Regions from separate parts of the Streptomyces sclerotialus genome, predicted to be linked through region 3. Evidence: predicted binding sites of a transcription regulator. Region 3 holds the regulator's gene; each other region holds the start of a gene.
What was found. Region 3 encodes HrcA, which represses chaperone genes, less so after heat shock. Its sites were predicted from a motif close to TTNGCACTCNGNNNNNCNGAGTGCNAA; they were not measured.

Region 1 (10,382 bases), 1.9 Mb from region 3:
GCGCCGTCCATGACCCGCTCCATGCAGCGGGTCGCGGAGACCGTCGCCGGCGACCCGGCAGGCTGTGCCGCGCTCACCGTCACCGGCCTCGCCGAACGCACGGGCACCAGCGAGGCCACCGTCGTCCGCACCTCCCGCCTGCTGGGCTACCCGGGCTACCGCGACCTCCGGCTGGCGCTCGCCGCGCTCGCCGCACAGCAGGCCGCCGGCCGGGCGCCCGCCGTCACGGCCGACATAGCGGTCGACGACTCCCTCACCGACGTGGTCGCCAAGCTCGCGCAGGAGGAGCAGCAGTGCCTCGCCGACACCGCTGCCGCGCTGGACACCACCCAGCTGGAGGCGGCCGTGGCCGCGCTCGCCGGCGCCCGCAGGATCGATGTGTACGGCATCGGCGCCTCCAGCCTCGTCGGCCAGGACCTGGCCCAGAAGCTGCTGCGCATCGGCCTCATCGCGCACGCGCACGCCGACCCGCACCTCGCGGTGACCAACGCCGTGCAGATGCGGACCGGTGACGTCGCCGTCGCGATCACCCACTCCGGTCGCACCACCGACGTCATAGAGCCGCTGCGGGTCGCCTTCGACCACGGCGCGACGACGATCGCGATCACCGGCCGCCCGGACGGCGAGATCGCGTCCTACGCCGACCACATACTCACCACGTCCACGGCCAGGGAGAGCGAGCTGCGCCCGGCGGCCATGTCGTCACGCACGAGCCAGCTGCTCGTCGTCGACTGCCTCTTCGTCGGCGTCGCCCAGCGCACGTACGAGACGGCGGCGCCCGCCCTCTCCGCCTCCTACGAGGCCCTGGCGCACCGCCACTCCCCCCGCCCCCGCTGACCCGCCCGCACGCGCCCCCCACCCCGAGCCGTACCGGAGAGACCCCCACGCCATGACTTCCACCGCTGATCACGCCGCGCTGCGGGCCCAGCTGGAAACCCTCACCACCGAGGCGTTCCGGCCGGAGCTCGCCGAGATCGACCAGCTGTCCACCCTGGAGATCGCCCGCACGATGAACGGCGAGGACGCCACCGTCCCGGCCGCCGTCGCGGAGCAGCTGCCGCGGATCGCCGCGGCCATCGACGGCGCGGCGGCCCGTATGGCCCGCGGCGGCCGGCTGATCTACGCCGGCGCCGGCACGGCGGGCCGGCTGGGCATCCTGGACGCCAGCGAGTGCCCGCCCACCTTCAACACCACCCCAGAAGAGGTGATCGGCCTGATCGCGGGTGGTCCGCCTGCCATGGTCACCGCGGTGGAGGGCGCCGAGGACAGCAAGGACCTGGCCGCCGCCGAGCTGGACGCGCTCGGCCTGACCGCCGACGACACGGTGGTCGGCATCTCCGCCTCGGGGCGCACGCCGTACGCCATCGGCGCCGTCGAGCACGCCCGCGCACAGGGCGCGCTGACCGTCGGCCTGTCCTGCAACGCCGGCTCCGCGCTCGCGGCCGCCGCCGACCACGGCATCGAGGTCGTCGTCGGCCCCGAGCTGCTGACCGGCTCGACCCGCCTGAAGGCCGGTACGGCCCAGAAGCTGGTCCTCAACATGCTCTCGACCATCACGATGATCCGGCTGGGCAAGACCTACGGAAACCTGATGGTCGACGTCCGGGCGTCCAACGACAAGCTGCGGGCCCGTTCCCGGCGCATCGTCGCGCTGGCCACCGGCGCGTCCGACGCGGAGATCGAGGACGCGCTCGCCGCCACCGACGGGGAGGTGAAGAACGCCATCCTGACCATCCTCGGTTCCGTGGACGGCCCGACCGCGGCCCGCCTGCTCGCCGACTCCCGAGGCCATCTGCGCGCCGCCCTCCGGGCCGCCGCCCAGGAAGGCTGACCGCCCCGCCCAGGACTGACCGCCCCGCCCACGCCTGACCGCCCGCGCCCTCCCTCCGGGAGTGGCGCCCGATCCTCCCCGCGCAACGACGCGCAGCCCTCCGACAGAACAGCGCCTGCACATGACCTCTGCATCTCCTCAGGGGAACTCCGGCTCCCCGGACAAGAACCGCGCCACCGCCGCCGCGCTCCTGCCCCTCGTGGGCGGTGCTGCCAACATCACGTCCGTCGCGCACTGCATGACCCGGCTCCGCCTCGGCATCGAGGACCGTGCACTGGTCCAGGACGAAGCGCTGAAGGCGCTGCCGGCCGTCATGGGGGTGGTCGAGGACGACACGTACCAGATCGTGCTGGGCCCCGGTACGGTCGCCCGCGTCACGCCTCTCTTCGAAGAGCTGGTCGAGGAGGAGCGCGCGGCCGCCCCCGAGCCCGCGGCGGCCGCCCCCGAGCCGGCCGCCGCCACCGCCGGCCCGGCTGCTGCCACCGGCCCGTCCGGTACGTCCGGCACATCTAGTACATCCGGTATGCCTGGTGCGTCCGACGGTCAGGGCGCGCCCGGCGCCCCCGCTCCCACCACCGCCGACGAGCTGGCCGCCCAGGGCGCCGCGATCAAGGCGCGGCGGAAGGCGGCCAACGCCACCCCCTTCAAGCTGTTCCTCCGCAAGATCGCGAACATCTTCGTCCCGCTGATCCCCGCCCTCATCGGCTGCGGCATCATCGCGGGCTTCAACGGCCTGCTGACCAACCTCGGCTGGCTGCCCGCCCTCGTCCCCGCGCTGACCGCCATCGCCTCCGGCTTCATGGCGCTGATCGCGGTCTTCGTCGGCTTCAACACCGCCAAGGAGTTCGGCGGCACGCCCATCCTCGGCGGCGCGGTCGCGGCGATCATCGTCTTCCCGGGCGTCGCGCACATCACCGCCTTCGGCCAGCAGCTCTCCCCCGGCCAGGGCGGCGTCCTCGGCGCGCTCGGCGCCGCCGTACTGGCGGCCCACATCGAGAAGTGGTGCCGTAAGTGGGTCCCCGAATCACTCGACGTCCTGGTCACCCCGACCCTCACCGTCCTCGTCACGGGCCTGGTGACGGTCTTCGGCCTTATGTACGCCGCGGGTGAGGTGTCCACCGCGATCGGTACGGCCGCCAACTGGCTGCTGGGCCACGGCGGCGCGCTCGCCGGCTTCGTCCTCGGCGGGCTCTTCCTCCCGCTGGTGATGCTCGGCCTGCACCAGGCCCTCATCCCGATCCACACCACCCTCATCGAGCAGCAGAGCTACACCGTCCTGCTGCCGATCCTCGCGATGGCGGGCGCGGGCCAGGTCGGCGCCGCCATCGCCGTCCACCTCCGCCTCCCCCGCAACGGCTCGATCCGTACGACCATCAAGTCCGCCCTCCCGGCCGGCTTCCTGGGCGTCGGCGAGCCGCTGATCTACGGCGTCTCGCTCCCCCTCGGGCGGCCGTTCGTCACGGCCTGCGTCGGCGGGGCGTTCGGCGGCGCGTTCGTCGGCCTCTTCAACCAGCTCGGCACGGCCGTCGGCTCCACCGCCATCGGCCCCTCCGGCTGGGCCCTCTTCCCGCTCCTCAAGGGCAACCACGACCTGGGCGCGACGGCCGTGATCTACGCCGTCGGCCTGCTCGCCGGCTATGTCGTCGGCTTTCTGGCCACCTACTTCTTCGGCTTCAGCAAGCAGATGCTCACCGACCTGAACGCCGACTCCGACGCTTCGCGGTCCCCGGTGGCCGGCGGCACGGGGACCGGCGCGGCCCCCGCCGGCGGGCCCTCCACCGCGAAGGAGCCCGCGTCCGTCTGACCCGGCGGCCACGACAGCCACGACAGCCGTGCGAACGCCCGAGGGCGGCACCCCCATGGTGGGAGTGCCGCCCTCGGTCCGTGCAGCTGAACAGCTGATCCGTTCCCGGAAGGGGTGGATCAGAAGTCCATGTCACCGCCGGGCATGCCGCCCGGAGCGGCCGCGGCGGCCTTCTCCGGCTTGTCGGCGATGACGGCCTCGGTGGTGAGGAACAGCGCCGCGATGGAGGCGGCGTTCTGCAGCGCGGAGCGGGTGACCTTGGCGGGGTCGATGATGCCCTCGGCGATCATGTCGACGTACTCGCCGGTCGCGGCGTTCAGGCCGTGGCCCACGGTCAGGTTGCGCACCTTCTCCACGACAACGCCGCCCTCGAGGCCGCCGTTGACGGAGATCTGCTTCAGCGGAGCCTCCAGGGCCAGCTTCACAGCGGCGGCACCGGTGGCCTCGTCGCCCTCGAGCTCGAGCTTCTCGAAGACCGAGGAGGCCTGCAGCAGGGCCACGCCACCGCCGGCGACGATGCCCTCCTCGACGGCCGCCTTCGCGTTGCGGACGGCGTCCTCGATGCGGTGCTTGCGCTCCTTGAGCTCGACCTCGGTCGCGGCACCGGCCTTGATGACCGCAACACCGCCGGCGAGCTTCGCCAGGCGCTCCTGCAGCTTCTCGCGGTCGTAGTCGCTGTCCGAGTTCTCGATCTCGGCGCGGATCTGGTTGACGCGGCCCTGAACCTGCTCGCTGTCACCGGCACCGTCGACGATGGTGGTCTCGTCCTTGGTGATGACGACCTTGCGGGCGCGGCCGAGCAGGTCGAGACCGGCGTTCTCCAGCTTGAGGCCGACCTCCTCGGAGATGACGGTGCCACCGGTGAGGATGGCGATGTCGCCGAGCATGGCCTTGCGGCGGTCACCGAAGCCCGGGGCCTTCACGGCGACGGACTTGAAGGTGCCACGGATCTTGTTGACGACCAGGGTGGACAGCGCCTCGCCCTCGACGTCCTCCGCGATGATCAGCAGCGGCTTGCCCGACTGCATGACCTTCTCCAGCAGCGGAAGGAGGTCCTTCACGTTGGAGATCTTGGAGTTGACGATCAGGATGTACGGGTCGTCGAGCGACGCCTCCATACGCTCCATGTCGGTGGCGAAGTACGCCGAGATGTAGCCCTTGTCGAAGCGCATACCCTCGGTGAGCTCCAGCTCCAGACCGAAGGTCTGGGACTCCTCGACGGTGATGACGCCTTCCTTGCCGACCTTGTCCATGGCCTCGGCGATGAGCTCGCCGATCTGGGTGTCGGCGGCGGAGATGGAGGCGGTGGAGGCGATCTGCTCCTTGGTCTCCACGTCCTTGGCCTGCTCCAGCAGGGCGGCGGAGACGGCCTCGACGGCCTTCTCGATGCCGCGCTTCAGGGCCATCGGGTTGGCGCCGGCCGCGACGTTGCGCAGGCCCTCGCGGACCAGGGCCTGGGCCAGGACGGTCGCGGTCGTCGTGCCGTCACCGGCGACGTCGTCCGTCTTCTTCGCGACCTCCTTGACCAGCTCGGCGCCGATCTTCTCGTACGGGTCCTCGAGCTCGATCTCCTTGGCGATGGACACACCATCGTTGGTGATCGTGGGGGCGCCCCACTTCTTCTCAAGGACGACGTTGCGGCCCTTGGGGCCAAGGGTGACCTTGACGGCGTCGGCGAGCTGGTTCATCCCGCGCTCGAGACCGCGCCGTGCCTCCTCGTCGAACGCGATGATCTTGGCCATGTGAAGTGGTCCTCCCGGACAGGGGTGGATTGCTCCGGACCGCGTGGCGCCCGCGACGGACGGCCTGCGCCTGGTGGTTCCTTCCCCACCCGGCAACGGGCCTCACCGACCCGGTCCTTCTGTCACTCTCACCTTCAGAGTGCTAACGCAATGATTAGCACTCGACCCCCTCGAGTGCAAGCGGCTCGGGGTGCGAGCTGCCGCGGCGACGGGCTCGCGGCTCGACCGCGTTCACAACAAGAGGCCCGCACCCCCTCAAGGGGGCACGGGCCTCCGTACGCTGCAGTCGGTCGGCGCTTCAGCCGGCCACGCGAACCATGTCCGCCTGCGGCCCCTTCTGGCCCTGCGAGATCTCGAACTCGACCCGCTGACCTTCCTCAAGGGTGCGGTAGCCGTCCATCTGAATCGCGCTGTAGTGGACGAAAACATCCGCACCACCGTCGACCGCGATGAAGCCGTACCCCTTCTCCGCGTTGAACCACTTGACGGTGCCCTGAGCCATTCCTAACTCCCCTATTGCTGGCCCTTGCGCAGGACCGCACTCCGCGGACCCGGGTCAGACCTCACCCCCAAGGAGGGTGTGCGCCGGAACGCGTCGACCGCCGCTGAATGTATCTGCACCGATGCCCAGCGCAACAGGTCAATCGGACGAGAATTCTGCCCACGACCATTCGCCGATAACGGCCGAAGTCGCGATAATTCTGGGCAAGCCGGGCCGGGCATAGCTCATCAACGCGACAAATTGCGCACACACTTTGGGCACATCTTGTCGCGTTCTCATATGCGTCAGGCACGCGCGCGAAGAGGATTCACCTCAACTGTATCGCCTTTAACGACATGGAATCGCCCCGTCCGCTTCTGCTGCGGACGGGGCGATTCCGGGGAGTGCGTGCCGTCATTCACCGGACGGTGCACAAGGGGCGCACACAGGGCGCGCAAAGGGGCGTACGGAAGCTTTTCAGCAGCCGCCCGCCACCGCGGGGATGATCGAGACGCTGGCGCCGTCGGGCGTCGCCGCCTCCAGACCGCCCTCGAAACGCACGTCGTCGTCGTTGACGTAGACGTTCACGAAGCGGCGCAGCTTGCCCTGGTCGTCCAGGACGCGGGCCGCGATGCCGGTGTGGTTCTTCTCCAGGTCGGCGATGACCTCGGAGAGCTTCGCGCCCTCGGCGGGCACCTCGGCCCGGCCGCCGGTGTAGGTGCGCAGGATGGTGGGGATGCGGACGTTCACGCTCATGGTGTTTCTCTGCCTTCCGGGTTCAGTGGCAACGAGTGCGGGGCAGCGTTCCGGCCGGGGGCCGGGGCTCAGCCGAGGCCGGCCTCGCGGAAGGAGTCCAGGCTCGGGCGGATGGTCGCGGTCGGGCCGGTCGTCGGCGCCACTGCGTCCAGCGTCTTCAGGCCGTCGCCGGTGTTCAGGACGACCAGCGACTTCGCCGGGTCGATCTGCCCGTTCTCGATCAGCTTCTTGGTGACGCCGACGGTCACGCCGCCCGCGGTCTCCGCGAAGATGCCCTCGGTGCGGGCCAGCAGCTTGATCGCGTCCACGACCTGCTCGTCGTCGACGTCCTCGACCGCGCCGCCGGTGCGGCGGGCGATGTCGAGCACGTACGGGCCGTCCGCCGGGTTGCCGATGGCCAGCGACTTGGCGATGGTGTTCGGCTTCTGCGGGCGGACCACGTCGTGGCCGGCCTTGAAGGCGGTGGACACCGGCGAGCAGCCCTCGGCCTGGGCGCCGAAGATCTTGTACGGCTTGTCCTCGACCAGGCCGAGCTTGATCAGCTCCTTGAGCCCCTTGTCGATCTTGGTGAGCTGCGAGCCCGAAGCGATCGGGATGACGAGCTGGTCCGGCAGCTCCCAGCCCAGCTGCTCGCAGATCTCGTACGCGAGCGTCTTGGAACCCTCGCCGTAGTACGGGCGGAGGTTGACGTTCACGAAGCCCCAGCCCTCGCCCAGCGGGTCGCCGATGAGCTCGGAGCAGAAGCGGTTGACGTCGTCGTAGTTGCCCTCGATGCCGACCAGGTCGCCGCCGTACACCGCGGCCATGACGACCTTGCCCGCCTCCAGGTCGTGCGGGATGAACACGCAGGAGCGGAAGCCGGCCCGGCGCGCTGCGGCGCCGACGGCGCCGGCGAGGTTGCCGGTGGAGGAGCAGGAGAGGGTGGTGAAGCCGAAGGCGCGGGCCGCCTCGACGGCGATGGCCACGACGCGGTCCTTGAAGGAGTGCGTCGGGTTGCCGGAGTCGTCCTTCACGTACAGGCCGCCGGTGACGCCGAGCTCGGCGGCGAGGCGGTCGGCCTTGACCAGCTTGGTGAAGCCGGGGTTCAGGTTGGGCTTGTCGGCCACGTCCGCGGGGACGGGCAGCAGCGGCGCGTACCGCCAGATGTTGTCCGGACCGGCCTCGATCTGCTTCCGGAGGCCCTCGGGGTCGCCGCTCGGCAGGTCGTAGGCCACTTCGAGCGGCCCGAAACATTCCTGGCACGCGAAGATCGGGCCGAGCGGGAAGCGGGTGCCGCACTCGCGGCAGGACAGCGCCGCGGCGGGACCGAGGGAGACGGAGGTAGCGGTGTTCTCAGCAGCTTGCACAGCCATGGAGGCGAGGCCCTTTCTCCTCATCTTCCTCACGACGCATCTCGCCGTGAGACGGATTTGGCACCTTCCCTAGCCGGGAGCCTCGCGCGGCGGACATCAGCGTCCTGGCGGCAAGACCGGCTGGAGGGTTGCCGGGGCTTCAACGGGCCGTATCCCTCTGCCCCTCTGGATGAGCGGTATGGCCTGCGTGCGAAAGGCAGGCATTTGTTCAGCGGTGACCCCGGCATGCGGTGGTCATCCGCGTTGTTCAAGACTGTAACCGAAGGGGTGGACGGTTGAGATAGCCGTCCGAACCGCGAGATGGCTCACATCGCGTAGCCGGATGGCTCAGACGCGTAGCAAAAGGAGACGGATACGTGCTGGAAGAGGTGGAGCGCTGGCTGGCCGGACGCTCCTGGTCCGCCGCCGACCGACCGCTCGACCAGCTGTTGGCCGCGAAGAGCCGTACGGGGCGGACGGTCAGCGTCGTGCTGCCCGCGCTCGACGAGGAAGCCACGGTCGGCACGATCGTGGAGATCATCCGCCGTGACCTGATGTCCGACGCGGTGCCGCTGGTCGATGAGCTGGTCGTGGTGGACTCCGGCTCCACCGACCGCACCTCCGAGGTCGCGGCCGCGGCCGGCGCCCGGGTCGTGCACCGCGACGCGATCCTGCCCCGGCTGGCGACGGTGCCCGGCAAGGGCGAGGTGCTGTGGCGCTCGCTGCTGGTGACCAGCGGCGACATCGTCTGTTTCGTCGACGCCGACCTGCGCGAGTTCTCCGCGGACTTCGTGTCCGGGATCGTCGGGCCGCTGCTGACCGACCCGGACGTGCAGTTCGTGAAGGCCATGTACGACCGGCCGCTGGGCGGCGAGGCCGGCGGTCCCAGGGCGGGCCAGGGCGGCCGGGTCACCGAGCTGGTGGCCCGCCCGCTGCTCAATCTGCACTGGCCGCAGCTGGCCGGCTTCGTCCAGCCGCTGGGCGGCGAGTACGCGGCGCGCCGCTCGCTGCTGGAGCGGCTGCCCTTCCCCGTCGGGTACGGCGTCGAGCTGGGACTGCTGGTCGACGCGCTGCACACGGTCGGCCTGGACGCGCTGGCGCAGGTGGACGTGGGGGTGCGCAAGCACCGGCACCAGGACGGGCAGGCCTTGGGCAGGATGGCCGCGGCGATCTACCGCACCGCCCAGCTGCGGCTGGCGCGCGGGCACCTCGTACGGCCCCGGCTCACCCAGTTCGACCGGGGCGAGTCGGGCGGCTTCGTCCCGCGTACGACCGACGTGGACACCGAGGAGCGGCCGCCGATGCGCGGCGTACCGGAGTACGAGGCGCGGCGGGCGGCCTGAGGCCCGCGGCCCGTGAGCGGTCCGGCTCTCCGGTCCTGGCCACGGGCCGCGCGCGGCGCCCGACGTGCGGCTGCGCCCGCGACGCGCTGCGGGCCGTACGTTTGAGCGGATCTGTGGCGGGTTAGGTCATCGGCATGGTCTCCTCCAGCTCAGGTGCCCAGGTTCTCGTCGCGTCCAACCGCGGCCCGGTCTCCTACGCCCTGGGCGAGGACGGCACGCTCACCTCCCGGCGCGGCGGCGGCGGACTGGTCTCCGGCCTGTCCGCGATCGGCTCCGACGCCGGAGCCGTCTGGGTGTGTGCCGCCCTCGGCGACGGCGACCGGGAGGCGGCCCGGCGGGCCGCCGCCGGTGACGGGCTGCTGGACCCCGCCGACACCGGCGGGCAGTCCGTCCGGATGCTGGACATCCCGCCCGGGGTGTTCGCCGACGCGTACAACGGCATCGCCAACTCCGTGCTGTGGTTCGTCCACCACCTGCTGTACCAGACGCCGCTGGAGCCGGCGTTCGACGCGGACTTCCGCGGCCAGTGGGCGGCGTACGAGGCGTACAACGCCGCCTTCGCCGACGCGCTCGCCGAGTCCGCCGCGCCGGGCGCCGCCGTCCTCGTGCAGGACTACCACCTCACGCTGGTCCCGGGGCTGCTCCGCGAGCGCCGCCCGGACCTGCGCATCGGCCACTTCTCGCACACCCCGTGGGCGCCGCCGGACTACTTCCGGCTGCTGCCGGACGACGTCGCGGCGCAGGTGCTGCGCGGCGTCCTGGGCGGCGACCGGGCGGCGTTCCTGACCCGCCGCTGGGCCGAGGCGTTCGCCGAGTGCTGCGCGGCGGTGCTGGGTGCCGAGGTGGCGCGGGACGGGGACGCGGGCCTGCGCGTCACGTACGAGGGCCGGACCACCCGGCTCGGCGTGCACGGCCTGGGTGCCGACGCGGACTTCCTGCGCGACCGGTCCCGGCAGCCGGACGTCGACGACCGGCTGGCGGACCTGCGCGCGCAGATCGGCACCGACGAGGACGATGCGCCGCGGAAGACGATCGTGCGGGTGGACCGCACGGAGCTGTCGAAGAACATCGTGCGCGGGCTGCTGGCGTACCGG
Region 2 (10,382 bases), 860 kb from region 3:
GAGGTCTCTTCTGGCCGAGTGAGAAGCCCCGGCCCTGGAGCCGGGGAGGAGTCACACCTCAAGCATGCGGCATCGCGTGAGGTTTCGGCGCCGGACGGCGGCACAGCGGGGCCGTGGCACGCGCCACCCTTCCGGAACGGCGCGCGACGCGGCCCCGCTGTGCCCTCGCCGACGAACGGCTCAGCGGACCAGGCCCCAGCGGAAGCCGAGCGCCACCGCGTGTGCGCGGTCGGAGGCGCCGAGCTTCTTGAAGAGCCGGCGGGCGTGCGTCTTGACCGTGTCCTCGGAGAGGAACAGCTCGCGCCCGATCTCGGCGTTGGACCGCCCGTGGCTCATGCCTTCCAGCACCTGGATCTCCCGCGCGGTGAGCGTCGGCGCCGCGCCCATCTCGGCGGACCGCAGCCGGCGCGGGGCGAGCCGCCACGTCGGGTCGGCGAGCGCCTGGGTCACCGTCGCGCGCAGCTCGGCGCGCGAGGCGTCCTTGTGCAGATAGCCGCGGGCGCCGGCGGCGACGGCGAGCGCCACGCCGTCGAGGTCCTCGGCGACGGTGAGCATGATGATCCGGGCGCCCGGGTCGGCGGACAGCAGCCGGCGCACGGTCTCGACACCGCCGAGGCCGGGCATCCGTACGTCCATCAGAATCAGGTCCGAGCGATCGGCACCCCAGCGGCGGAGGACTTCCTCGCCGTTGGCCGCGGTCGTCACGCGCTCGACACCGGGGACGGTCGCAACCGCCCGACGGAGCGCCTCTCGGGCAAGCGGGGAGTCGTCGCAGACGAGGACGGAAGTCATGGCCGTCCTCCGCAGCTGATGCGCGTCACGTTGTGCCTCCAGGCTGGTACGTATCGTCACCTGTGCGATTGACGGCCTCGGACACCTGCCCGGGGAGTCCCTCTGTCAACCGCTTCCGCACTCTCAACGACGGTCACCCGAAAGAGTTACGGGCTGAGGGGCCGTTTTCGACACTCTATGTGAGGGGCCGGACACGCAGCAGCAAGACCCGCGCCCCTCGGCACTCCACTTTCCGCAACCTGTCCGCTTTGCCCTGTTCGGTGCTTTTTTTCCGTTTGGACATTGTCTGAGGCAAGATTCGAGAAGAGTCATATTTACATCTACTTAGAAGGTAGATGTACGGTCATGAGCAGGAGCCCGATACCGCCACGCTTCGAGGGGACTAGCAATGGCAGATTTCTCCCGCCTTCCGGGCCCGAACGCGGACCTCTGGGACTGGCAGCTGCTCGCCGCCTGCCGCGGCGTGGACAGTTCACTCTTCTTCCATCCCGAGGGTGAGCGCGGTGCGGCCCGTAGCGCACGCGAGACGTCGGCGAAGGAGGTCTGCATGCGCTGTCCGGTACGCGCGGAATGCGCAGCCCACGCCCTGGCCGTCCGCGAGCCGTACGGCGTGTGGGGCGGCCTGACCGAGGACGAGAGGGAAGAGCTGATGGGCCGGGCCCGGCATCGCCTGGTGCCGGCGGGCGGCTCCGGTCCGGCGATGATGCACAGAGGCTGACGCTCCGTAAGGACACCCGAACAGACGAAACGTTTCTGCACCCGTACCGGCGGGAGAACGGTACGGTGCAGGGCGGTACGGGGCCGGATCAGCGGCCGCCCGCGGCGGCCAGCTGGTCGAGCATGGCCGTCACCGCCGGGACCTGGGCCAGGTCCGGCAGGGTGAGTGCCACGATCTCGCGCTGCACGACCGGCTCCAGCAGGACCGTCCGCGCGCCCTTGGGGCGTACGGAGGCCAGCGCCAGCTCCGGCAGCGCGGCGACACCCAGCCCCGCGCCGACCAGGCCGATCACCGCCGGGTAGTCGTCGGTCGCGAAGTCGATGCGGGGCGTGAAACCGGCGCTCTCGCAGACCGAGACCAGGTGGCGGCGGCAGCGCGGGCAGCCCGCGATCCACGGCTCCTCGGCCAGCTCGGCGAAGCCGGCCCGGCCCACTTCGGCGAACCGGTGCCGCTCCGGTACGAGCCCCACCAGCCGGTCCGTGAGCACCCGGCGGACGATCAGGTCGTCCCACTCGGACTCGGCGGCCGGGTCGGCGCCCGGCACCTCGGGGTAGCGGAAGGCCAGCGCGATCTCGCAGTCCCCGCCGCGCAGCATCTCGATGGAGCGCGGCGGCTCCGCCTCGTCCAGCGAGACCGCCGTACCCGGGTGCGCGGCCCGCATCGCGGCCAGCGCGGTGGGCACCAGGGTCGAGCTGCCGGAGGGGAAGGACACCAGCCGCACCCGTCCGGCGCGCAGCCCGGCGATCGCCGCGACCTCCTCCTCGGCCGCGGTGAGCCCGGCGAGGATGCCGACGGCGTGCCGTACGAGGGCCTCGCCCGCCTCGGTGAGGCGCATCTCGCGGCCGGCACGGATGATCAGTGGCGTACCCGCCGCGTGTTCGAGCGCCTTGATCTGCTGGGAGACGGCGGGCTGGGTGCAGCCGAGCTCCCGTGCGGCGGCGGAGAAGGAGCCGGTCCGGGCGACGGCGCGCAGCACGCGGAGATGACGGGCCTCGATCATTCCTCAAGCATAAGCACTACTTGGGGCGGAGCCGGAATTATCGGTCACCGCTTTGGAGCGCCACGATCCGTGCCGGGCGGGCCGCACGGGTGGACTTTTCGGCGCGAAGACGACCGCTACTGGGCTGGATACGTACGGTACGCGGCAGGGAAGTGGCGGGCGGGGCAGGGCAACTGACGGTGGGTCGGTCACCCGCACGGCGGGTGCCGGGCCCGGCGGGGCCCCGCCGGACAGATAGCGTTCTCTTATGACGACTGCATTGGTCACGGGAGCGACGGCGGGCATCGGAGCGGCGTTCGCGCGCCGGCTGGCGGCCGACGGACACAACCTGGTGCTGGTGGCCCGTAACGAAGAGAAGCTGCGCGAGCACGCGGCCGAACTGCACGACCGGCACGGCGTCGAGGTCGGTGTGCTGACCGCCGACCTGGCGACGGAGGAGGGCATCGAGGCCGTCGAGAAGCGGCTCGACGACCGCAAGCACCCGGTGGACCTGCTGGTCAACAACGCGGGCTTCGGCAACAAGGGCGAGTTCCTGGACGTCCCGATGGCCGACGAGCTGGCGATGCTGAAGGTGCACTGCGAGGCGGTGCTCCGGCTGACCTCGGCGGCGGTGAAGGGGATGCGCGAGCGGCGGCGCGGCGGGGTCGTCAACGTCGCCTCGGTCGCGGCCTTCGTACCGCGCGGGACGTACGGCGCGAGCAAGGCGTGGGTCGTGCAGTTCACCCAGGGCGCGGCGCGCGATCTGGCGGGCAGCGGGGTGCGGCTGATGGCCCTGTGCCCGGGCTTCGTCCGTACCGAATTCCACGAGCGCGCCGGGATGGGCACCGACAACATCCCCGGCTGGATGTGGCTGGACGCGGACAATCTGGTGGACGCCGCGATGAAGGACCTGGCCCGCGGCCGTTCCCTCTCCATCCCCGACCCGCGGTACAAGGCCCTGATGGGCGTCGTGAAGCTCGCCCCGCGCAACCTCCTGGGCGGCGTCACGTCCCGGACGGGGCGGAAGTACGGGCCGCAGTAGCCGGTCGGGTACCGGAAAGCCCGAGGCCCGGCTCCCCATCGGGGGCCGGGCCTCGTTGTGGAGTCAGCTCACTCAGTGCGCGTGGCCGTGACCGTGACCGGCCTCGGCCTCCTCCTCTTCCTTCTTCTCGACGACCAGGGTCTCGGTCGTGAGCAGCAGGGAGGCGATGGAGGCGGCGTTCTCCAGGGCGGAGCGGGTGACCTTGACCGGGTCGATGACGCCGGCCTTCACCAGGTCGCCGTACTCGCCGGTGGCGGCGTTGAAGCCGTTGCCCTTGTCGAGCTCGGCCACCTTGGAGGTGATGACGTAGCCCTCCAGGCCGGCGTTCTCGGCGATCCAGCGCAGCGGCTCGACGGCGGCGCGGCGGACGACGGCGACACCGGTGGCCTCGTCGCCCTCCTTGCCGAGGTTGCCCTCGAGCACCTTGACGGCGTGGACCAGGGCGGAGCCACCACCGGAGACGATGCCCTCCTCGACCGCGGCGCGGGTCGCGGAGATGGCGTCCTCCAGACGGTGCTTCTTCTCCTTGAGCTCGACCTCGGTGGCCGCACCCACGCGGATGACGCAGACGCCACCGGCGAGCTTGGCGAGGCGCTCCTGGAGCTTCTCGCGGTCCCAGTCCGAGTCGGTGGTCTCGATCTCGGCCTTGATCTGCGCGACGCGGCCGGCCACGTCCTCGGCCTTGCCGCCACCGTCGACGATGGTGGTGTCGTCCTTGGTGACGGTCACGCGGCGGGCGGTGCCCAGCACGTCCAGACCGGCCTGGTCGAGCTTGAGGCCGACCTCCTCGGCGATGACGGTGGCACCGGTGAGGGTGGCCATGTCGCCGAGCATCGCCTTGCGGCGGTCACCGAAGCCGGGGGCCTTCACGGCGACGGCGTTGAAAGTGCCGCGGATCTTGTTGACGACGAGGGTCGACAGGGCCTCGCCCTCGACGTCCTCGGCGATGATCAGCAGCGGCTTGGAGGAGCCGGCCTGGATGACCTTCTCCAGCAGCGGCAGCAGGTCCTGGATCGAGGAGATCTTGCCCTGGTGGATGAGGATGTACGGGTCCTCGAGGACGGCCTCCATCCGCTCCTGGTCGGTGACCATGTACGGGGAGAGGTAGCCCTTGTCGAAGGCCATGCCCTCGGTGAAGTCGAGCTCCAGGCCGAAGGTGTTGGACTCCTCGACGGTGATGACACCGTCCTTGCCGACCTTGTCCATCGCCTCGGCGATGAGCTCGCCGACCTGCTTGTCCTGGGCGGACAGGCCGGCGACGGCGGCGATGTCGGACTTCTCGTCGATCGGGCGGGCCGTCGAGAGCAGGTCGTCGGACACGGCCTTGACGGCGGCGTCGATGCCCTTCTTCAGGGCGGCCGGGGAGGCACCGGCGGCGACGTTGCGCAGACCCTCGCGGACCAGCGCCTGGGCCAGGACGGTGGCGGTGGTGGTGCCGTCACCAGCGATGTCGTTGGTCTTGGTCGCCACCTCCTTCACCAGCTGGGCGCCGAGGTTCTCGTACGGGTCGTCGACCTCGACCTCACGGGCGATGGTGACACCGTCGTTGGTGATGGTGGGGGCGCCGAACTTCTTGTCGATGACGACGTTGCGGCCCTTGGGGCCGATCGTCACCTTGACCGTGTCGGCAAGCTTGTTGACGCCGCGCTCGAGGGCGCGACGGGCGTCCTCGTCGAACTTCAGAATCTTCGCCATGAGTTACGTGTCCTTAGTCGTACTCTCAACGAAATGCGCCCCTGCCCCGGGTGGTGAGACGCGGGAACCAGGGGCGCAGATCAGAACAGCTGGGGTGAAGCGTCGGCCTGGGGAAACCCAGGTCCCGGCTTACTTCTCGACGATCGCGAGAACGTCGCGAGCCGAGAGGACGAGGTACTCCTCGCCGTTGTACTTCACCTCGGTGCCGCCGTACTTGCTGTAGAGCACGACGTCGCCGACGGAAACGTCGAGCGGAAGACGGTTGCCGTCCTCGAAGCGGCCCGGGCCCACGGCCAGGACGACGCCCTCCTGGGGCTTCTCCTTGGCGGTGTCCGGAATGACCAGGCCCGAAGCCGTGGTCTGCTCGGCGTCGAGCGGCTGGACCACGATGCGGTCCTCGAGCGGCTTGATGGCAACCTTGGAGCTGGCGGTCGTCACGATCCGACCTCCCCCTTCGGAGATCTCACGGGGTTAACTGTCTGAGGTGGCGACCAGGTGGATCCGTCGTCGCGGGTGCCGGACCTGCCCGTCGCTGTGTTTGGCACTCTCCAGTGGTGAGTGCCAGCGCCGAGACTATGACGCGGTTAGCACTCGGTCAAGCGGAGTGCCAACGTGGCTCGCAAAGAGATCCACGACCTGCCCCAGAATGGGACGGGTGAACCCTCTCGACGCCTTCTCCGCGCTGCTCACCGATGAAGGCCGGACCCTGCTGGCCGGCCTCCGCGACCACGACCCCGCCCAGGAGCTCGCCACCGCCACCCGGCTGCGCCGCGAGCACCCCGCCGGCCTGGTGTCGGCGGCCCTGGGCCAGGCCCGGCTGCGGCAGCGGGCGGTCGCGAAGTTCGGCGCCGAGGACGCGTACCGGATGTTCTTCACCCCGAACGGCGTCGAGCAGTCCACCCGCCGCACCGTCGCCGTGCACCGCGCGGCCCGCCTCGCGGAGCTGGGCGTACGCAGCGTCGCCGACCTGTGCTGCGGCATCGGCGGCGACGCGATCGCGTACGCCCGGGCGGGCATCAGCGCCCTGGCGGTGGACCACGACCCGCTCACGGCGGAGGTGGCCCGCGCCAACGCCGAGGCGCTCGGCCTGTCCGACCTCATCGAGGTGCGCTGCGCGGACGTCACGGAGATCGACACGAGCCCGTACGACGCCGTCTTCGTGGACCCGGCGCGGCGTGGCGGCCGCGGCCGCGTCTTCGACCCCGAGGCGTACTCCCCGCCCCTCTCCTGGGCGATCGAGGCGGCCCGCAAGGCCCCGCGCGCCGCGCTGAAGATCGCGCCCGGCATCCCCCACGAGGCGATCCCCGAGGACGCCGCCGCGGAGTGGATCTCGGACGGCGGCGACGTGAAGGAGGCGGTGCTCTGGTTCGGCACGGAGCCGGGCGAGATGCGGGCGACCCTGCTGCCCTCGGGCGCCGCGCTCCGCACCACGGCCCCGCTCCCCGACCCGCCCGTACGCCCCGTGGGCCGCTATGTGTACGAACCGGACGGCGCTGTCATCCGCGCGCACCTGGTCGCGGAGGCCGCGGCCGAGCTCGACGGCGGCCTGATCGACGAGACCATCGCGTACGTCACCGCCGACGAGCTGCGCCCCACCCCGTACGCCGCCGCCTACGAGATCACCGACGAGCTGCCCTTCAACCTGAAGAAGCTCAAGGCACTCCTCCGGGAACGCGAGATCGGCGTGCTGACGGTCAAGAAGCGCGGCTCCGCCGTCGAACCGGAGGAGATCCGCCGCAAGGTCAAGCTGCGCGGCCCGAACGCGGCCACGGTGCTCCTCACCCGCGTCGCGGGCGCCCCGACGATGCTCGTCGGGCAGCCCGCGAAGCCCGTCGACGGCTGATCACGAGTACCGGCCGATCACAGGTACAGACTGATCACGAGTACAGGTTGTCCTTGCTGACCTCGTGCACGTGATCGTGGCTGTGCCCGTGGCCGTGGTGGGAGTGCGGGACGCCGTGCCGGTGCTCGTGGCCCGGGGCCGGGACGTGCGGCTCGGTGACCGGGAGGGAGGAGTCGGCGGACAGCTCCCAGGCGGAGTGCGGGCGGTTCCGGGCGACCATCTCGGCGCCGAGGGCCGCGACCATCGCACCGTTGTCCGTGCACAGCTTCGGGCGCGGCACGCGCAGCGTGATGCCCGCGTCCTCGCAGCGCCGCTCGGCCATCGCGCGCAGCCGGGAGTTGGCCGCCACGCCGCCGCCGATCATCAGGTGGTCCACACCGTGGTCCTTGCAGGCCCGGACGGCCTTCCGGGTCAGCACGTCCACGACGGCCTCCTGGAAGGACGCGGAGACGTCCGCCACCGGCACCTCCTCGCCCGCTGCCCGCTTGGCCTCGATCCAGCGGGCCACGGCGGTCTTCAGGCCGGAGAAGGAGAAGTCGTACTTCGGGTCGCGGGAGCCGGTCAGGCCGCGCGGGAACGCGATGGCCTCCGGGTCGCCCTCGCGGGCCATCCGGTCGATGACCGGGCCGCCGGGGAAGCCGAGGTTCAGCACGCGGGCGACCTTGTCGAACGCCTCGCCCGCCGCGTCGTCGATCGTCGAGCCCAGCGGCCGTACGTCGGAGGTGATGTCCGGCGCGAGCAGCAGCGAGGAGTGGCCGCCGGAGACCAGCAGCGCCATCGTCGGCTCGGGCAGCGCGCCGTGTTCGAGCTGGTCGACGCAGATGTGCGAGGCGAGGTGGTTGACGCCGTACAGCGGCTTGCCCAGCGCGTACGCGTACGCCTTGGCCGCCGAGGTGCCGACGAGCAGGGCGCCGGCGAGTCCTGGCCCCGCCGTGACCGCGATGCCGTCCAGGTCGGAGGCGGCGACGCCGGCCTCCTTCAGGGCGCGCTGGATGGTGGGCACCATCGCCTCCAGGTGCGCGCGGGAGGCGACCTCGGGGACGACGCCGCCGAAGCGGGCGTGTTCGTCGACGCTGGAGGCGATGGCGTCGGCCAGCAGGGTGTGACCGCGGACGATGCCGACACCGGTTTCGTCGCAGGAGGTCTCGATGCCGAGGACGAGCGGTTCGTCAGCCATTGATCGGTGTTCCTTGTACGAGGGATTCGGAGGTGTAGCGCATGACCAGGGCATCGACGTTGCCCGGCTGGTAGTAGCCGCGGCGGAAGCCGATGGGCTCGAAGCCGAAGCGTTCGTACAGCCGCTGGGCACGGAGGTTGTCGACGCGCACTTCGAGGAGGACTTCGTGGCACTCGAAGGCGGTGGCGGCGGTGAGCAGGTCGGCGAGGAGCCGGCCGCCGAGCCCGGAGCCCCACTGGTCGCGGGCGGTGGCGATGGTCTGGACGTCGCCGGTGCCGTCGACGGCGGCGAGTCCGGCGTAGCCGACGAGCCGGCCGTCCCGCTCGGCGACGGTGTAGTGGCGGTTCGCGCCGGGCCCGCGGGCGTGTGCCAGCTCGGACCAGAACATCCCGCGCGACCAGGCGTCCTCGGGGAACAGCTCCTCCTCCAGCGCCAGCACCGGCTCGATGTCCCACCAGCGCATCTCGCGCAGCACGGCGGCGGGCTGGTCGGCGTGGGCGGTCACTTGGGGGTGACCACCTTGTAGTTGGCGGGGACCTGCGCGTCCGGCCGCCGCAGGTACAGCGGCCGCGGGGGCAGCAGTGTCTCGCCCCGGGCCAGCTTCTCGGCGGCGAGCGCGCCGAGCGCCGCCGCCGACTGGTGCTCGGGTCCGTCCGCCCGTACGCCGTCGAAGGTGCCGTCGTACAGCACGGCGCCGGCGCCCACCGCCGGCACCCCGGCGACCTGCTCGGCGATGTCGGCCGGGCGGTCGACGGCGGGCTCGGTCAGCCGGGTACGGAAGTCGCCGTAGCGGGCCCAGTAGACCTCCTTGCGGCGCGCGTCCGTCGCCACCACGAAGGGTTCCGTGAGCCCGGAGGCGTACGCGATGCCGTCCAGCGAGCACAGGCCGTGCACGGGCACGTCCAGGGCCGCGCCGAAGGTGGCGGCGGTGACCAGGCCGACGCGCAGCCCGGTGTACGGGCCGGGACCGACGCCCACGGCGATGTCGGTGACCGCGTCGAGCTTCACTCCGGCCTCGCCGAGCACCCGGTCGACGGCGGGCAGCAGCAGTTCACCGTGGCGGCGGGCGTCCACCTCGCGGGCCTCGGCGAGCACGCGCGGGGCGGCCGTACCGCCGTCCGGGGCGGGGTCGCAGCTGAGCAGCGCGGCGGAGACGGCGGGGGTTGCGGTGTCAAGGGCAAGCAGCAGCACGTCCTCAAGACTACGGCGCGGCGGACACCGCCCTGCCGGGTGCTGCGCTCGCCGGTACGCTGCGTGCTGGGACTCCGGCACGTCGCGTGCCGGCTTTCGGACCTCGGACGCGTACGGACCCGTACGGAAAGGTGGCACGGCGGTGGCCGCTAGGAGCAGCTCGATCGTGACGGCTCTCACCGTGATGGCACTGGCCGCGGTCGGCTTCCTGGCCTTCCAGGCCTCGGCCGACGCCTCCGACCCGCTGAAGCCGGTCCGCTCCGCCAAGGGCGTCTCGGCGTCGCCCACGCCGTCGGGGCAGCAGAAGCCCGAGGAGTCGGCGGCGGAGAAGGAGAAGCGGGAGACCGCGGTGCCGGCGCACTCCGGTACGGGGAAGCGCGTGGTGTACGCGCTGGACTCCCGGCGGGTGTGGCTGATCGGTCCGAAGGAGCAGGTCCTGCGCACGTACGAGGTCGTCCCGAGCACGGTCAGCCCGGCGCCCGGGGCGTACTCGGTGACCACGCGCTCGGCGAGCGTGACCGGTTCCGACGGGATCCCGATCGAGAACGTCGTGCGGTTCGCCACGGTCGACAACGTGGTGGTCGGCTTCAGCGCGGCGGTCGACGGGTCGATGCCGCAGCCGGACGCGCAGCAGAAGAAGACGGGCGGCGTCCGCGAGAAGCGCGCCGACGGCGCGGCGATGTGGAAGTTCGCCACGGTCGGCACGAAGGTCGTCGTCGTCCCGTAGCCGCTCCGCGGCGGCACCCGTACGGCGCAGGGCGCCGCCGCGAACTGATGTTTCACCCGTACGGACTACGGATCGTCGCGGTCGCGAGTGGACGGCTCACGCCGGAGCGCGGGCGCCGGACCGCTGAGCGGTCCCGACGGTCCCGGCGGCCGTTAGGCCGCGTCGCGGCCGCTGCCCGGCAGGCGGGCGTCCTCGCCCTGGGGCTCGATACAGCCGTC
Region 3 (10,382 bases):
AGGTGGCCGCGCTGGTCGCGCAGCTGATCGTGCCGCGGATGGCCGACTGGTGCGCGGTGTGGCTGGACGACGGAGGGGACTTCGGCACGCCCCGCCTCTCCCGCGTCTGGCACGCCACGGAGAGCCGTATCGACGGGCTGCGTGAGCTGCTGGTGAAGGACCCGCCGGTGCTGACCGGCCGGGGCGGCGAAGGCCAGACCCCGGGCGCGGGGCCCTGGCCCTGGCCCGGCGAGCCCAGCGGCTTCGGCCCCGGCGGCGCGGCCCTGGCCTGCCCCCTGATCTCCGGCGTACGGCGGCACGGCACGCTGCTGATAGGCAGGGCAGGACTGCTGCGCTTCCCCGACGAAGTGGTCTCGCTCATCGAGGACCTGGCGGGCCGGGTGGCCCGGGCCATCGCCACCGCCGACGCCTACAGCCGCCAGGAACGCATCAGCAGGGTGCTGCAGCGCCGGCTGCTGCCGGGCCGGCGCGCCGAGGTGCCGGGCGTCGCCTCGGCCGTGGTGTACGAGCCGCGCGAGGGCGCCTGGGCCGGCGGCGACTTCTGGGACCTCTTCCAGGCGAGCGAGGGCCGCTGGTGCTTCATGCTCGGCGACGTCTGCGGCAGCGGCCCGGAGGCGGCGGCCGTCACCGGTCTGGCCCGTCCGGTGCTGCGGCTGCTGGCCCGCGAGGGGTACGGCGTCGGCGACGTGCTGGACCGGCTGAACCGCACGGTCGCGCGGGAGGCCGCCGACTCCGTCGCGGCGGTGGCCGCCGCGGTGGTCGAGGCCGGTTCCGAGGCGGAGCTGCAGCCCGGCTACCGCGAGGAGAGCGAGCAGGCACGCTTCCTCTCCCTCCTCTACGGCGAGATCGTCCCGCACGAGGGCGGGGCCGGGGGAGCGCGCTGCACGATCGCCAGCGCGGGGCACCCGCTGCCGCTGGTCCTCGGTACGGACGGCACGGTACGGGCGGTCGCCGGGCCGCAGATGCTGCTCGGCGTCCTGGAGGACACGGCGTACGAGAGCGAGTCCTTCGACCTCGCGCCCGGGGAGACGCTGCTGTGCGTCACCGACGGCGTGACCGAGCGGCGCTCGGGCGGGCGGCTCTTCGACGACGAGGACGGGCTCGCGCAGGCCCTGGCGGAGTGCGCGGGGCTGGGCGCCGACGGCGTCGCCGAACACCTCCGGAGCCGGGTGCACGCCTTCGGGCCGACCCCGCCGGACGACGACCTGGCGCTGCTGGTCCTCCAGGCGCTGCGGCCGTAGCGGGACGGCGGAAGGGGGCACTCGCCGAGTACCGGACAATGGACGTATGCCTTCTGCACTCCCCGACGGCGAGCCCATGCCCGAGGACGGGGCGCTGCCCGCCTCCGCCCTGGACGGAGCGGGCGAGCGGCCGCTCGGGTTCTATCTGCACGTGCCGTACTGCGCGACCCGCTGCGGATACTGCGACTTCAACACCTACACCGCGAACGAGCTGCGCGGTTCCGGCGGTGCGCTCGCCTCGCGCGAGAACTACGCCGACACCCTGATCGAGGAGATCCGGCAGGCCCGCAAGATCCTCGGCGCGGACCCCCGCCAGGTCGAGACGGTCTTCGTCGGCGGCGGTACGCCCACGCTGCTGCCGGCCGCCGACCTCTCCCGCATGCTCGCCGCCATTCGCGACGAATTCGGCTTCACGCCGGACGCGGAGATCACCACCGAGGCGAACCCGGAGTCCGTCGACCCGCGCTACCTCGCGGAACTCCGCGCGGGCGGCTTCAACCGGGTCTCCTTCGGCATGCAGAGCGCCCGGCAGCACGTCCTCAAGATCCTGGACCGTACGCACACCCCGGGCCGCCCCGAGGCCTGCGTCGCCGAGGCCCGCGCGGCCGGCTTCGACCACGTCAACCTGGACCTGATCTACGGCACGCCCGGTGAGTCCGACGACGACTGGCGGGCCTCCCTGGACGCGGCGGTCGGCGCGGGCCCCGACCACGTCTCCGCGTACGCGCTCATCGTGGAGGAAGGCACCCAGCTCGCCCGCCGCATCCGCCGCGGCGAGGTCCCGATGACGGACGACGACGAGCACGCCGACCGTTACCTCATCGCCGAGGAGACCCTGACCGCCGCGGGCTTCACCTGGTACGAGGTCTCCAACTGGGCCACGTCCGAGCCGGCCCGCTGCCGCCACAACGAGCTGTACTGGACCGGCGCCGACTGGTGGGGCGCGGGCCCCGGCGCGCACAGCCACGTCGGCGGCGTCCGCTGGTGGAACGTGAAGCACCCGGGCGCGTACGCGCAGGCGCTGAGCGAGGGCCGGTCGCCGGGCGCGGGCCGCGAAGTCCTGGCGGACGAGGACCGCCGGGTGGAGCGCATCCTGCTGGAGCTGCGGCTGGCGGCGGGGTGTCCGTTGGAGCTGCTGCGCCCGGCGGGTCTCGCGGCAGCGGAGGAGGCCCTCTCCGACGGCCTCCTGGAGCCCGGCCCGTACGAGGAGGGCCGCGCCGTCCTCACCCTCCGCGGCCGCCTCCTCGCGGACGCGGTGGTGCGGGATCTGGTGGACTGATCACTCGCGGGAGTGAACTGCTGCAGTTTCCGAGTGACGTTGCCTACGCTGTCCCTAGGCTGCCGCCGACAGCACGCGGCGAATGTGGAGGACCACGGAGATGACCGCTGTGGACGAGCGCATGATCGCTGTATTCGACGAGCACCCCGAGCTCTTCGAGGGGTACAAGATCGAGCTCTTGCGGGGGAACATCGTGATGATGGCGGGGCCCGATCGGGTCCACAACTGGATCGTGCAGGATGTTCAGGACCAGATCCCACGGGAGCGTTGGCACCGTCTCCAGACCCAAGACATTGCCATCCCCGGCGAGAGCAGTGAGCCGCAGCCGGATCTCGTAGTGTTCGAGAAGGGGGCTGTCGAGGGGCCGGGCCGCCTCATCCCCTCCCCGGCCGTCACGTTGCTGGTGGAGGTCGTCTCCAAGAGCACCGGCGACGCGGACTATGGCGTCAAGCGTTCCATCTACGCCGCTGGATCGGTGCCCGCGTACCTGATCATCGATCCGTTCGAGGCCGAGTGCCTCCTGCTCACCGAACCGACAGGCAAGGGCGAGCAAGCCGACTATGAGGTGGAGCGGACGGTCAAGTTCGGCGCCCCGGTGCCACTTGACATGCTCGGCATCGAATTGGACACCAGCGGCTTCGGCACACTGCCGAAGGTCAGGCGCCATCGCCGGCCGTAACAAAGTCGATCAGCTCCTCCACCCGCCCCAGCAGCGCCGGCTCAAGGTCTTTGTACGTACGCACCGAGCCGAGGATCCGCTGCCACGCGGCCCCCGTGTTCTCCGGCCAGCCGAGGGCCCGGCAGACGCCCGTCTTCCAGTCCTGGCCGCGCGGGACGGACGGCCAGGCGGGGATGCCGACGGACGCCGGCTTCACGGCCTCCCAGATGTCGATGTACGGATGGCCGACGATCAGGACGTTCGCGTCCGTGACCGACGCGGCGATGCGGGACTCCTTGGAGCCGGGCACCAGGTGGTCGACGAGGACGCCGAGGCGGGCGTCCGGGCCGGGGGAGAAGGAGCGGACGATCGAAGGAAGAGCGTCGACGCCCTCCAGGTACTCCACCACGACGCCTTCGATGCGCAGGTCGTCACCCCAGACGCGTTCGACCAGTTCCGCGTCGTGGCGGCCCTCGACGTAGATGCGGCCGGCGCGGGCGACCCGGGCGCGGGCGCCGGGCACGGCGAGGGAGCCCGAGGCGGTGCGCTGCGGTCCCTGGGGGCGTGCGGACGCGGCGGAGGGGCGAACGAGGGTGACGACCTTGCCCTCCAGGAGGAAGCCGCGGGGCGTCATCGGGAAGACCCGGTGCTTGCCGAAGCGGTCCTCCAGGGTGACCGTCGGTCCCTCGGCGGTCTTCTCGCAGCGGATGACGGCCCCGCAGAAGCCGGTGGCGACCTCTTCGACGACGAGATCGGGCTCGGCCGGCACCTCGGGCGCGGGGCGCTGCTTCTTCCATGGGGGAGTGAGGTCGGGACCGTACTGTCTGCTGCGCATTCGACAGACGATATGCGCGGACGGCGCCCCTCGGGTGGGCTAGACGGGCGACACGCCGAAGCGGCGGGCGAGCTCGTCGCGCTGGGCACGGACGAAGCGGGCATCCACGACGGCGCCGTGCCCGGGGACGTACCGCGCGTCCTCGCCCCCGAGGGAGAGCAGCCGGTCCAGCGCCCCCGGCCAGCACGCGGGCAGCGCGTCGGGGCCGGCCTGCGGCTCGCCCGACTCCTCGACGAGGTCGCCGCAGAAGACGATCTCCGGCTCGCCGGGCCCGCACCGTACGCAGACCGCCAGGTCGTGCGCGGTGTGCCCGGGCCCGACGTTGGCCAGCAGGACGCGGCGGTCGCCGAGCTCCAGGGTGCGTTCGCCGCACACCGCGTGCTCCGGGACCACCACGATGTCCACGGCCTCGGCGGTCGCGCCGGGATCGGCCCCGTTGCGTACCGCGTCGCCGAGCAGCGCCTCCGGCTCGCGCCGCAGCAGCTCGGCGAGCCCGGTCGCGCCGAAGACGGTCACGCCCGCGAACGCCGCCGTGCCGAGCACATGATCGAAGTGCGGATGGGTGAGGGCGATGTGGGTCACCTCACGGCCGAGCACCTCGCGCACCTGGCGGCGCAGCTCCGCGCCCTCGCGCAGCCCGGACCCCGTGTCGATCATGAGGACGCCGGTGGTGCCGGCCACGACCCCGACGGTGGCGTCCCAGCCCGGCAGCCGACGGCGTGCGACGCCGTCCGCGAGCCGCTCCCAGCCTGCCTCTTCCCAAGTCGTGCCCATACCGCGACGCTAGCCCGGATACCGGGAAATCGCGCGCGGCCGCCCGGCTGACCTGGGCGGATCCCGGGGGCATGGACCGGTCCCGGCGCGATACGGTGGCCCGCCGGGCCGCGAGCCGTGTCGCCCGGCCTTGCCCTGGCCGTGCTACCCGGCCGTACACTGGACCGGGGTTTGGCACTCGGACCGGTCGAGTGCCAGGGACGGTCGGACCCCGGCCGGACCTGCGGCCCCGGTCAGGCGGCCGGAGACGGCCTGGGAAAAGCGCGGGACTGGAGGTGTGCGCGATGCTCAGCGAACGCAGACTCGAAGTGCTGCGTGCCATCGTCCAGGACTACGTCGGCACCGAGGAGCCGGTCGGCTCCAAGGCGCTCACGGAGCGCCACCACCTCGGCGTCTCACCGGCCACCGTCCGTAACGACATGGCCGCGCTGGAGGACGAGGGCTACATCGCGCAGCCCCACACCAGCGCCGGCCGTATCCCCACCGACAAGGGTTACCGCCTCTTCGTCGACAAGCTGGCGGCGGTCAAGCCGCTGTCGGGTCCCGAGCGCAAGGCGATCCACAGCTTCCTCGACAGCGCGGTGGACCTCGACGACGTCGTGGCCCGTACGGTGCGGCTGCTCGCGCAGCTGACCCGGCAGGTCGCGGTGGTGCAGTACCCCTCGCTGACCCGGTCCACCGTCCGGCACGTGGAACTGCTGTCGCTGGCACCGGCCCGGCTGATGCTCGTCCTGATCACCGATACCGGACGGGTCGAGCAGCGCATGATCGACTGCCCCGCGCCGTTCGGCGAAACGTCTCTGGCGGACCTGCGGGCCCGGCTCAACAGCCGTGTCGTGGGACGCCGGTTCACCGACGTGCCGCAGCTGGTGCAGGACCTTCCCGAGTCCTTCGAGACGGAGGACCGGGGCACGGTCTCGACAGTGCTGTCGGTGTTGCTGGAAACTCTGGTGGAGGAGACCGAGGAGCGGCTGATGATCGGCGGTACCGCCAATCTCACGCGCTTCGGACATGATTTCCCGCTGACGATCCGGCCGGTGCTGGAGGCACTTGAGGAGCAGGTCGTGCTGCTCAAGCTGCTGGGAGAAGCCAAGGATTCGAGCATGACCGTGCGCATCGGGCACGAGAACGCTCACGAAGGCCTCACTTCCACATCGGTCGTCGCCGTCGGCTACGGTTCGGGCGACGAGGCAGTCGCCAAACTCGGCGTGGTCGGACCGACCCGCATGGACTACCCCGGAACGATGGGAGCGGTACGCGCAGTGGCACGTTACGTCGGACAGATCCTGGCGGAGTCGTAAGTGGCCACGGACTACTACGCGGTCCTCGGTGTCAGCCGCGACGCCTCGCAGGACCAGATCAAGAAGGCTTTCCGGCGGCTGGCGCGCGAGCTGCACCCGGACGTGAACCCGGATCCCAAGACCCAGGAGCGGTTCAAGGAGATCAACGCCGCTTACGAGGTGCTGTCGGACCCGCAGAAGAAGCAGGTCTACGACCTCGGCGGGGACCCGAACTCCCAGGGCGGCGGCGCCGGTGCCGGCGGCTTCGGCGCGGGCTTCGGCAACTTCTCCGACATCATGGACGCGTTCTTCGGCACGGCGTCGCAGCGCGGGCCGCGCTCGCGCACCCGCCGCGGCCAGGACGCCATGATCCGGCTGGACGTGGAGCTGAACGAGGCCGCGTTCGGTACGACCAAGGACATCCAGGTCGACACCGCCGTGGTGTGCACGACCTGCTCCGGCGAGGGCGCCGCGCCCGGCACCTCCGCGCAGACCTGTGACATGTGCCGCGGTCGCGGTGAGGTCTCGCAGGTCACCCGGTCCTTCCTGGGCCAGGTCATGACCTCCCGGCCCTGTCCGCAGTGCCAGGGCTTCGGCACGGTCGTGCCGACCCCGTGCCCCGAGTGCGCGGGCGACGGCCGCATCCGGTCGCGCCGTACGCTCACCGTCAAGATCCCGGCCGGTGTGGACAACGGCACCCGCATCCAGCTCGCGGGCGAGGGCGAGGTCGGCCCCGGCGGCGGCCCGGCCGGTGACCTGTACGTCGAGATCCACGAGGTCGCGCACCCGGTCTTCCAGCGGCGCGGCGACGACCTGCACTGCACGGTCACCATCCCGATGACCGCGGCGGCGCTGGGCACGAAGTGTCCGCTGGAGACGCTGGACGGGGTACGCGACGTCGACATCCGGCCCGGCACCCAGTCCGGCCAGTCCATCCCGCTGCACGGCTGCGGCATCACGCACCTGCGCGGTGGCGGCCGCGGTGACCTGGTCGTCCACGTCGAGGTCCAGACCCCGGGCAAGCTCGACCCGGAGCAGGAGGAGCTGCTGCGCCGGCTCGCCAAGCTCCGCGGCGAGGAACGCCCGACGGGCCAGTTCCAGCCGGGCCAGCAGGGGCTGTTCTCGCGGTTGAAAGATGCCTTCAACGGACGATGAGAGGCGCTGAACGCTGTGTACACGGTCGCTCCCCGATTCGGGGGGCGGCCGTGACGCGTGACACGATGTGGGCATGCCCACCGCGCTGACCGAGCTGAGCCCTCACCCGATCGTGCAGGCGCCCATGGCCGGCGGCGCCTCGTGTCCCGAGCTGGCCGCGGCCGTCAGCGCCGCCGGCGGCCTGGGCTTCCTCGCCGCCGGATACAAGACGGCCGACGGCATGTACCAGGAGATCGAGCGGCTGCGCGGGCTGACCGGCCGCCCCTTCGGCGTGAACCTCTTCATGCCGCAGCCCGAGCTCGCGGACGACGCGGCCGTCGAGGTCTACCGCGAGCAGCTCGCGGGCGAGGAGACCTGGTACGGGACCGCGCTCGGTGACGCCCACGGCGCCACCGACGACGACTACGACGCCAAGCTCGCCATCCTGCGTGAGGACCCGGTACCGGTCGTCTCCTTCACTTTCGGCTGCCCCACAGCCGAGACCGTGGAATCCCTGGCCCGGGTAGGCACGTACACCGTCGTGACGGTCACCACGGCCGCCGAGGCGCGGGCCGCGCAGGAGGCCGGTGCCGACGCCGTGTGCGTTCAGGGCACGGAGGCGGGCGGCCATCAGGGCACCCACCGCGACGACCCGCAGAGCGACGGCACCGGCGCGGGCGTCGGCCTGCTGACGCTGATCGCCGAGGTCCGCGAGGCCGTCCGGCTGCCGGTGATCGCGGCGGGCGGGCTGATGCGCGGCGCGCAGATAGCCGCCGTGCTGGCGGCGGGCGCGGTGTCGGCGCAGCTCGGTACGGCGTTCCTGGCCTGCCCCGAATCCGGCGCCCACCCGCTGCACAAGCAGGCCCTGACCGACCCGCTGTTCGCCCGTACGGAGCTGACCCGGGCGTTCTCCGGGCGCCCGGCCCGCGGGTTGGTGAACCGTTTCCTGCGCGAGCACGGCCCGTACGCCCCGGCCGCCTATCCGGCCGTCCACCACCTCACCTCGCCGGTCCGCAAGGCCGCGGCGCAGGCCGGTGACCCGCAGGCCATGAACCTGTGGGCGGGCCAGGGCCACCGGCTGGCCCGGCGGCTGCCCGCGGCAGACCTGATGGAGGTGCTGGTGGCCGAACTGGCCGCGGCACGTGCCGTGTCGAACCCCTCCGGCCCCGCCGGACCCGGATCCCTTGGGAGTGCCCCGTGACCGCCCCGGTCTTCCTCGTCGACTCGCTGGCCGGCGCCGCGCCGGGCGTGGCCCTCACCCTGGACGGCCCCGAGGGACGGCACGCGGTGTCCGTTCGGCGGCTGCGCGTCGGTGAGGAGATCGTGCTGACGGACGGCGCGGGCACGGGCGCGTACGGGACGGTCGCCGCGGTCGAGGGCAAGGACCGGCTGGACGTCGCGGTGACGGACGTACGGACCGAGGAGCCGCCGCGGCCGCGCATCACGGTCGTCCAGGCGCTGCCCAAGGGCGACCGCGGCGAACTGGCCGTGGAGACCATGACCGAGACCGGCGTGGACGCGATCGTGCCGTGGCAGGCGGCCCGCTGCGTGACGCAGTGGAAGGGCGAGCGGGGCGCCAAGTCGCTGACGAAGTGGCGCAACACGGCGCGGGAAGCCGGGAAGCAGGCACGCAGGCTGACGTTCCCCGAGGTCGCGGCGGCCGCGTCGACGAAGGGCGTGGCGGAGCTGCTGTCCGGTGCGGCCTTCGCCGCCGTACTGCACGAGGAGGGCAGCGAGCCGCTGGCCCGCGCCGAACTCCCCGCCGACGGCGGCATCGTGCTCGTCGTCGGGCCCGAGGGCGGCGTCTCGCCGGAGGAGCTGGAGCTGTTCGCGGCGGCCGGGGCGAAGCCGTACCGGCTGGGCGCGAGCGTCCTGCGGACCTCCACGGCCGGCACGGCCGCCACGGCACTGCTGCTGGGCCGCACGGGCCGCTGGGACTGAGCCCCGCGGGCCGTACGGCCTTGCGCGCCGGATCGGGTGGTGTCAGATCAGCGTGGCGTTGAGCGTGATGTTCTTGACGCCCGCCAGGGCCTGGCTGACCGGGCAGTTCTTCTTGGCGTCCTCGGCCGCCGCCTGGAAGTCGTTCTCCGACAGGCCGGGGACACTGGCCTTCACGGTCAGCACGATGCCGGTGATGCCCTCGCCGGGCTGGAAGGTGACATCGGCCTGGGTGTCGACCGTCTCGACGGTGTAGCCCTTGCCCGCCAGGCCGTGCGAGAACGCCATGGAGTAGCAGGAGGAGTGGGCCGCCGCGATCAGCTCCTCGGGGCTGGTCGTGCCGTTCGGCTGCTCGGCGCGGGCCGGCCAGTTCACGTCGTACGTACCGATGCCGGAGGAGTCCAGGGCCACCTGGCCCTTGCCCTCCAGCAGGTTGCCTTCCCAGTGGGTCTTGGCCGTGCGCGTCGTTGCCATGTGGGTCGCTCCCGTATGTGGCGGAACTCAACTTTTCGCGGCCCAGGTTAGTGATGGTCGGGCCGGCCGGGGGAGCGCCGCGCGGAGTTGGCCGGAGCGGGCCTGTCGGGCCGCGTGGCGGCGATGGCACGCTGCGGGGCATGAAGGGACGCGTGCGGGGCCGTTGGTTACGGGCGTTGGCAGCGGCGGGTGCCGCGGGTGCGGTGGCCGCCGGAACAGCGGCGTGTGAGCCGTCCGGCTACTCCAACACATCCGCGATAGCGGTGACGACGGACCGCCAGGGGACGCGGGCACTGGAGTGGGAGAGCGTCGACGTCCGCTGGCTCAGCTGTACGGCGTCGGCGCCGAACGGCGGCGCACCGGAGGCCACCCCCGGCGCGGGCGGCGGCAGCGCCAGGGTCGACTGCCAGGGCGAGAGCGCCAGCGGCGAGCGGATCACCATCCGAGGGAATGTGACCAGGGAGGTCAACGGCCGGTGCGTGGAGGGCAGTGGCCTCACCGCGCGGGTCGGCGACCGGGTGATCTTCCGTACGAACACCATCGGCAACTGCAACGCCCCGGCCGCCGGAGGTACGGAACAGCCGAACTCGAACCCGGACTCCAACCCCGCCCGTGACGACAACCCCGGCGGCGACAACAGCGGCGGGGGCGGCGGCGACAACCCCGGCGGCGACAACGGCGGCGGGGGCGGCGGCGACAACGACAACAGCGGTGGCGGCGGCAGCGACGACGGCAACAGCGGCGGCGGTGGCGGCGACAACGAGAACGG

Region 1: a site for HrcA is predicted at 5,532-5,558, ahead of groL (chaperonin GroEL). Genes of this name have one in related genera too.
Region 2: a site for HrcA is predicted at 5,811-5,837, ahead of groES (co-chaperone GroES). Genes of this name have one in related genera too.

What each region holds. Positions count from the first base shown of each region.
Region 1 covers NZ_JBFOHP010000002.1:4,847,650-4,858,031, reverse strand. The annotation lists gene AAC944_RS21630 (MurR/RpiR family transcriptional regulator) at 1-837, shown strand, start outside; gene murQ (N-acetylmuramic acid 6-phosphate etherase) at 890-1,831, shown strand; gene AAC944_RS21620 (PTS transporter subunit EIIC) at 1,953-3,635, shown strand; gene groL (chaperonin GroEL) at 3,755-5,377, opposite strand; gene AAC944_RS21610 (cold-shock protein) at 5,676-5,879, opposite strand; gene AAC944_RS21605 (MoaD/ThiS family protein) at 6,336-6,614, opposite strand; gene thrC (threonine synthase) at 6,683-7,966, opposite strand; SAM riboswitch class I at 7,984-8,142, opposite strand; gene AAC944_RS21595 (glucosyl-3-phosphoglycerate synthase) at 8,323-9,288, shown strand; gene AAC944_RS21590 (alpha,alpha-trehalose-phosphate synthase (UDP-forming)) at 9,423-10,382, shown strand, end outside.
Region 2 covers NZ_JBFOHP010000002.1:3,795,145-3,805,526, forward strand. The annotation lists gene AAC944_RS16750 (response regulator transcription factor) at 181-792, opposite strand; gene AAC944_RS16755 (WhiB family transcriptional regulator) at 1,181-1,510, shown strand; gene AAC944_RS16760 (LysR family transcriptional regulator) at 1,599-2,510, opposite strand; gene AAC944_RS16765 (SDR family NAD(P)-dependent oxidoreductase) at 2,758-3,531, shown strand; gene groL (chaperonin GroEL) at 3,604-5,226, opposite strand; gene groES (co-chaperone GroES) at 5,356-5,664, opposite strand; gene AAC944_RS16780 (THUMP-like domain-containing protein) at 5,873-7,069, shown strand; gene tsaD (tRNA (adenosine(37)-N6)-threonylcarbamoyltransferase complex transferase subunit TsaD) at 7,104-8,246, opposite strand; gene rimI (ribosomal protein S18-alanine N-acetyltransferase) at 8,239-8,709, opposite strand; gene tsaB (tRNA (adenosine(37)-N6)-threonylcarbamoyltransferase complex dimerization subunit type 1 TsaB) at 8,748-9,437, opposite strand; gene AAC944_RS16800 (hypothetical protein) at 9,580-10,164, shown strand; gene AAC944_RS16805 (hypothetical protein) at 10,317-10,382, opposite strand, start outside.
Region 3 covers NZ_JBFOHP010000002.1:2,938,847-2,949,228, reverse strand. The annotation lists gene AAC944_RS13190 (SpoIIE family protein phosphatase) at 1-1,241, shown strand, start outside; gene hemW (radical SAM family heme chaperone HemW) at 1,288-2,520, shown strand; gene AAC944_RS13180 (Uma2 family endonuclease) at 2,621-3,199, shown strand; gene AAC944_RS13175 (DUF3097 domain-containing protein) at 3,177-4,013, opposite strand; gene AAC944_RS13170 (MBL fold metallo-hydrolase) at 4,053-4,787, opposite strand; gene hrcA (heat-inducible transcriptional repressor HrcA) at 5,072-6,088, shown strand; gene dnaJ (molecular chaperone DnaJ) at 6,089-7,222, shown strand; gene AAC944_RS13155 (nitronate monooxygenase) at 7,296-8,402, shown strand; gene AAC944_RS13150 (16S rRNA (uracil(1498)-N(3))-methyltransferase) at 8,399-9,142, shown strand; gene AAC944_RS13145 (OsmC family protein) at 9,185-9,613, opposite strand; gene AAC944_RS13140 (hypothetical protein) at 9,754-10,382, shown strand, end outside.